2 regions of the Streptomyces sp. NPDC002499 genome follow, and region 2 is predicted to be linked to the other one. Evidence: riboswitches for the same ligand, from Rfam matches in the RefSeq annotation. Region 2 holds a riboswitch; the other holds the start of a gene.

Region 1 (3,391 bases), on a different contig from region 2:
CATCCGTCCCGACGCCACCCTGACCAAGGAACACGGCCATGGCTGACGACCTCGACCTCGACCTTCTGCGCCGCGCCAACCCCATGCCGGTCGACGGCCCCCACTACGGTGACGGCCCCCTCGACCACCACGCCGAGCGCCGCCTCGACCGGCTGCTGCACGAACGCCCCGTGGCGCGTCGCCGCACCCGACTCCTGTGGAGCCTCGCGGCAGTCGCCGTCGTCGCCACGACCGCGCTGACCCTGCTGCTCAGCGGCCCGAGCACCGCCCCCGCGGTCGCCGCCCCGCGCCCGCTGGTCGTCCAGGCCGACTCCACCCCCGTACCTCTGCGTCAACTGGCCGAGCTGGCCGGGGCGATCGCGACCGACGCCTCGCCCCGGCTGCGCAAGGGCACGCACGCCCAGTCCTGGAGCCTGGGCATGAGCGACGACAAGCCCCCGATCACCCTCCCGCAGGAGCGCGTCGTGCGCTGGAAGGCGGACGGCAGCCACACGGAACTCGTGGTCGCCACCGACCCGCGCCACCCCGGCCGACCCGTCCTGAGCGACGCGAACGGCGAACCGCACCTCGTCGAGGACGGCCACGTCATCAACCGCCAGACCTACCCGCCCAGTTGGAGCGACGCCCCGCCCGAGTCGCCACCTCCGCACGACCCCGAGAAGCTGCGCGCCTACCTGACGGAGGCCACGTACACGCACGGCACCATGACCACCCCGCAACTCCTTGACGCGGTCGGCGTGTTGCTCGACAACTGGACGCTCGGCGCGGCCGAGTCCACGGCGCTCGCCGAACTGCTCGCCGACGCCGAGGGACTGCGCCCTGTCGGTCAGGTGACCGACCGTCTCGGCCGACGTGGACAGGCCTACGTGTACGACGGGTCCGGCTACCGCCGCATGCTGATCATGGACCCGTCCACCGGAGTCGTCCTCGGCCTGGAGGCCGTCTACACGAAGGCCGTGCCCGAGTACGGGGTGAAGGCGGGCGCGGTCGCGGACTACAGCGCGTGGATGCGCTGATCACGCCCCGAGCTGCCGGGCGGCCGCGTCCACGGTCTGTTCGAGGAGCGTGGCGATCGTCATCGGACCGACGCCGCCCGGCACCGGAGTGATGAGGCCCGCGCGCTCCGCGGCCGAGTCGAAGTCGACGTCACCGACGTTGCCCGGGTTGTACCCGGCGTCGATCACGACGGCGCCGGGCTTGATGTCCGCCCCGCGGATCAGCCGCGGCCGGCCCACGGCGGCGACCACGATGTCCGCCTCCCGGACCACGTCCGACAGGTCCTTCGTCCGGGAGTGGCAGTACGTCACCGTCGCGTCGCGGGCGAGCAGCAGCATGCCCACCGGCTTGCCGAGGATCGCGCTGCGGCCGACGACCACGGCACGCCTGCCGGACGGGTCGACCTCGTACTCGTCGAGCAGTCGCAGGATGCCGCCGGGTGTGCAGGACACGAAGCCCGGCAGGCCGAAGCTCATCGTCGCGAAGGAGGCGAAGGTGACGCCGTCGACGTCCTTCTCGGGCGCGATCGCCTCGAACGCGGCCCGCTCGTCGATGTGTTCGCCCATCGGGTGCTGCAACAGGATGCCGTGCACACCGGGGTCGTCCGACAGGCCGCGCAGGGTGGCGATCAGTTCCTCGGTGGTCGTGGTCGCGGGCAGGGCCACGTGGCGGGACTCGATGCCGGCCTTGCGGCAGCGGTTCTGCTTCATGCGGACGTAGGTGACGGAGGCGGGGTCCTCGCCGACCAGGACGGTCGCGAGACACGGTGCGGCGCCCGTGCGGTCGGTGAGGTCGGCGGCCTTCTTGGCGGCGTCCTCGACGATGCGCCGGGCGAGGGAGGTGCCCTCCATGAGCCGGGCCTGAGACATGATCCACTCCTGGGCTGGATGACGGGATCGCCCAGGCGCACGGCAGTTGCTCTGCGAGGCCGCTCCCCGGTGGTGCTCCACCTCAGCGCCAGTCACGGCCCGGTACGAGCCTAACGTCTGCGGGTGGCACGCAGTGCGGGAGGGAGCGGACGCGGCCGGGCAGCCCGCAGGACCGACCGGAGAACGACGGCGGACACGCGCCGGCCCGCCGCGGAGCCCGGGCGTCGCCGTCTGGTCCCGCCCAGCGCGGACCGTACGGAGAAGGTCCAGGTCAGCCGCGAGCTGATCTGGACCCGCGCGGTTCTCCCGCCTACTCGTCCCATGCCTCGATCATGGTCTGTTCGGAGATCCTGCCGTCGCGCAACGTGATCATCGACTCGGACAGGACCCGCATCCCGTCCGGGTACCGGCAGGACTCGCTGAAGGCCGCGCTGTCGCCCTGGACCACGCACCTCTCCAGCTTGTGCGTCATGTCGCGGCTGTAGACGTCGCTCAGCATCCGGCCGATGGCGTCCCGGCCGTGCAGGACCGTGGGGTTGCTGGGCTGACTGTTGCGGTTGACGACGCGCAGTTCCGCGTCGTCCGCGTAGAGAGACAGAAGCGTCTCCGGTGTGTGTCCTTCGATGCCCCGGCGCAGTGTGTCGCTGTCGAACGCCGGGCGTGCCGCCGTGCCCATGGTGACCTCCCTGAAGGGCCGCGGCCCGACGGGGAAACGGGCCGCGGAGGACCTCACCTTTGAGCCTCCTCCGCCCCGGCACGCTCGGCAAGCGCAACCGCGCGCTGGGCCTGACGGGTGAGGAGCGCGCACGGGCCGTGACCGTCGGGCGCCGAGCGGCGTTGCTGAAAGCATGATCTCAACACGACGTATCGTCGCCGCCGTCGGTCTCGCCGCCGGTATCACCGGTCTCGCCGCGCCGATGGCGGGCGCGGCCGAGGCGGCCGCTCCGGACGCCGGGAAAATCAACCCCATCGCCACGCTCGACTCGCTCACCGTGAGCGACATCCCGGAGCAGCACAAGTCGGCGATCCCGCGGCCGTCCGGCCAGCTGCAGCAGCTGAACAAGCTCAACGACCTCAACCAGCTGCACCAGGTCACCGACCTCGCCGCCCCCGTGACCGGGCTGCTCGAGGGCATGGAGTAGTCGGCCGAACGTCGTACGTCCCAGTCGAGGGCCGCCCGGACCACCGGGCGGCCCTTGACATTGCCCGAGTCGAATCGCAGTCTTTCGTCAGGAATGTGAATACAGTTTCACCTGGCGAACGCAAAGGTGCGTACGATGCCCATCACCCGTGACCTGTTCATCGGCGGCAAGGACGTGCCCGCCGCCTCCGGCCGGACCGCCGAGGATGTGAATCCGTACACCGGCGAGGTGTACGCGACCGTGGCCGCCGCCGGCCCGGAGGACGTACGGCGGGCCGTGGACGCCGCCGACGCCGCCTTCGAGGAGTGGGCGGCGCTGGCGCCCTTCGCCCGGCGGGCGATCTTCCTCAAGGCGGCCGACCTGCTGGACGCCCGTGGCGAGCAG
Region 2 (3,391 bases):
GCGCGGCGACCTCGTCCATCTCGGCGGTGCCGAGACCACGGGTGGTCAGGGCGGGGGTGCCGATGCGGATGCCGGAGGTGTACCAGGCGCCGTTGGGGTCGGCCGGGATGGAGTTGCGGTTGGTGACGATGCCGGAGTCGAGGAGGGCGGCCTCGGCCTGGCGGCCGGTGAGGCCGTAGGAGGTGGTGACGTCGATCAGGTTGAGGTGGTTGTCCGTGCCGCCGGTGACGAGGGTGGCGCCGCGGCTCATCAACCCCTCGGCGAGGGCGCGGGAGTTGTCGACGATGCGCTGGGCGTAGTCCTGGAAGGAGGGCTGACGGGCCTCGGCGAGGGCGACGGCCTTGGCGGCCATGACGTGCGGGAGCGGACCGCCGAGGACCATCGGGCAGCCGCGGTCGACCTGGTCCTTGAGGGAGTCGTCGCACAGGACCATGCCGCCGCGCGGGCCGCGCAGCGACTTGTGGGTGGTGGTGGTGACGATCTGGGCGTGCGGGACCGGGTCGAAGTCACCGGTCAGCACCTTGCCGGCGACCAGACCGGCGAAGTGCGCCATGTCGACCATCAGGGTCGCACCGACCTCGTCGGCGATCTCGCGCATGATGCGGAAGTTCACGAGACGGGGGTAGGCGGAGTAGCCGGCGACGATGATCAGCGGCTGGAACTCGCGGGCGGAGGTGCGCAGGGCCTCGTAGTCGATGAGGCCGGTGGTGGGGTCGGTGCCGTAGGACCGCTGGTCGAACATCTTGCCGGAGATGTTCGGGCGGAAGCCGTGGGTGAGGTGGCCGCCGGCGTCCAGGGACATGCCGAGCATGCGCTGGTTGCCGAAAGCCTGGCGCAGTTCGGCCCAGTCGGCCTCGGAGAGGTCGTTGACCTGGCGGACGCCGGCCTTCTCCAGGGCGGGGGCCTCGACGCGCTGGGCGAGGACGGACCAGAAGGCGACGAGGTTGGCGTCGATGCCGGAGTGCGGCTGGACGTAGGCGTGGCGGGCGCCGAAGAGTTCCTTGGCGTGCTCGGCCGCGAGGGACTCGACGGTGTCGACGTTGCGACAGCCGGCGTAGAAGCGGCGTCCGACGGTGCCCTCGGCGTACTTGTCGCTGAACCAGTTGCCCATGGCGAGGAGGGTGGCCGGGGAGGCGTAGTTCTCCGAGGCGATCAGCTTGAGCATCTCGCGCTGGTCGGCCACCTCCTGGCCGATGGCGTCGGCGACGCGCGGCTCGACGGCACGGATCACATCGAGGGCGGAGCGGAAGGCGGTGGACTCGGGGGAAAGGGGCGCAGAGTTGTCGGGCATCAGGACCTCCGGACGTTGCGTTCGGCGTTCACGGTACGGCCCAGGCGCACGGCACACAGTTTCCGTTCGGGCCGCTCCCCGATGGTTGGTCCCATCCCAGCGCGCCAGTCACGGCCCGCCGGTCAGCCTACCGGGCAGGCCGCGGGGCGGACGTGTCCCGTCCACCATGCGAGCGAGGTCCGGCCGGGCGGCGGACTCACCGGATGACGTGCGGCAGGAAGCGGGCGTACTCGTCCGTGACCAGGCCCGACGACTCCCGGATGCCGAGACCGGCCGACTCGTTCTCGACGACCCAGGCGCCGAGGACGACGTGGTTGCCGTCGAAGTCGGGCAGCGGGGCCAACTGCTGGTAGCAGCAGGGTTCCTGGGGCTCGGGCGGGGGCGTGTGCGGGGCGTGGACCGTCACGCCGGCGCCCTCGCGGCCGAGCAGGGGCTTGGCGACGTAGCCCGTGGTGCGGGCGAGGTCGCGGGGGCCGTCGAGGTAGGACGGGAGGAGGTTGGGGTGGTCGGGATACAGCTCCCACAGGACGGCCAGCAGGGCCTTGTTGCTGAGGAGCATCTTCCAGGCGGGTTCGATCCACAGGGTGGTGCCGGTGCCGCCGCCGTTGTCGAGGGTGTCGAGGACGTGGTCGGCGAAGCGGTCGCTGGTGAGCCACTCCCAGGGATAGAGCTTGAAGCAACTGCGGATGAAGCGGAGGCGGTTGTCGACGAAGCGGCCGGAGAGGGGGTCCCAGCCGATCTCCTCCATGGAGATCCAGTCGGTGTCGAGGCCGGCCTGTTCGGCGGTCTCCTTGAGATAGGCGACGGTCATGAGGTCCTCGCCGAGTTCGTCGGCGGCGGAGTGCGCGAAGTGGAGGGGCGCGCCGGGCGGGAGGAGGGCGGCCTGGTTCTTCCAGGCGGCGACGAGGCGTTCGTGGAGGGAGTTCCACTGGTCGGCGCCGGGGAAGCGGTCCTGCATCCAGAACCACTGGGGCGAGGCGGCCTCGACGAGGGAGGTGGGCGTGTCGGCGTTGTACTCCAGCAGTTTCGCCGGACCGGTGCCGTCGTAGCGGAGGTCGAAACGGCCGTAGACGGAAGGGAGTTCGGCGCGCCGGTGCCAGGCCTCGGCGACGGTCTGCGCGAGGCGGGGGTCGGTGATGCCGAGGTCGGCGAGGCGGTGGTGGGACACCATGTGCTCGGCCGCCGCCAGGCACATGCGGTGCAGTTCCTCGACGGTCTCCTCCAGGGCCTCGACCTCGGGGAGCGTGAAGGAGTAGTAGGCGCTCTCGTCCCAGTAGGGGCGCAAGGAGTCGTCGGGATACCGGGTGAGGGGATAGACGAGGCCCTGTTCCTCGACGGTGCGCTGCCAGTCGGGGCGCGGGGTGATCCGGTGCCTTCGCATGGGTCGCTCAGCCGCCGGAGCTTCCCTTGCCGCTGCCGAAGCCGCCGCGGTCGACGCTGCTGCCGTGGCCGCCGCCCGAGGAGCCGGAGCTCTTGCGCGGCTTGGTGAAGGAACCGCCCTCGACCCAGGAGCCCTTCTTCTTGCCGCCGTAGTACCAGGCGCCGTTCGCCGAGGTCCTGGTGGAGTTGCAGCTCTTGTCGGCGACGACCTTGTAGCCCTTGGCGAGGTTGTAGCTGTCGCGGTCGACGCAGCGCTTGTCGGGGTCGGAGGAGCAGGCGGTGAGGGCGGCGGCGAGCAGCCCCATGCCGCCGAGTACGACCGTGCCCGAGCGTAGTTGTCTGCGTGCGTCCGCCATGTTCCGTCTCCCCGTTGATCCGGCCGCTGCGCGAGAGGCCGACTGCCGTCAGGCCGCTGTGTGATCTTCGGCGGACAGCCTAGAGATCGGTGAGAGCGCGCCACGAGGCACCCCGCCCGTACTCCCCTCCCCTACAGTCGCTTTGTGATCTTTGGGATGGTGTGCGCGCTGGCTGCGGCGGTCTGCTTCGGTACGGCGACGGTGTTGCAGGCCGTCGCCACGCGGGAGGCCGACGCGGAGACGGCCGGCACCCGCGCGACCGGCGCCGGTGGGGAGGCGGCGCTGCTGCTCAGGGCCGTGCGGCAGTGGCGGTATCTGCTCGGGCTCGGTCTTGACGGGCTGGGGTTCGTGTTCCAGATCGCCG

Evidence for each region. A riboswitch is a leader RNA that binds a small molecule or an ion and turns the genes downstream of it on or off. The one in region 2 is predicted to bind ZMP and ZTP.
Region 1: another riboswitch for ZMP and ZTP. It lies ahead of ACWD5F_RS08140 (bifunctional 5,10-methylenetetrahydrofolate dehydrogenase/5,10-methenyltetrahydrofolate cyclohydrolase); the one in region 2 lies ahead of ACWD5F_RS38545 (glycine hydroxymethyltransferase).

The regions. Positions count from the first base shown of each region.
Region 1 is NZ_JBSFXO010000002.1:825,096-828,486, reverse strand. Features, by position in the region: gene ACWD5F_RS08150 (RNA polymerase sigma factor) at 1-46, shown strand, start outside; gene ACWD5F_RS08145 (CU044_5270 family protein) at 39-1,016, shown strand; gene ACWD5F_RS08140 (bifunctional 5,10-methylenetetrahydrofolate dehydrogenase/5,10-methenyltetrahydrofolate cyclohydrolase) at 1,017-1,865, opposite strand; ZMP/ZTP riboswitch at 1,888-1,971, opposite strand; gene ACWD5F_RS08135 (nuclear transport factor 2 family protein) at 2,176-2,541, opposite strand; gene ACWD5F_RS08130 (hypothetical protein) at 2,714-3,007, shown strand; gene ACWD5F_RS08125 (aldehyde dehydrogenase family protein) at 3,143-3,391, shown strand, end outside.
Region 2 is NZ_JBSFXO010000015.1:347,167-350,557, forward strand. Features, by position in the region: gene ACWD5F_RS38545 (glycine hydroxymethyltransferase) at 1-1,291, opposite strand, end outside; ZMP/ZTP riboswitch at 1,323-1,413, opposite strand; gene ACWD5F_RS38550 (glutathionylspermidine synthase family protein) at 1,488-2,672, opposite strand; gene ACWD5F_RS38555 (hypothetical protein) at 2,680-3,027, opposite strand; gene ACWD5F_RS38560 (hypothetical protein) at 3,184-3,391, shown strand, end outside.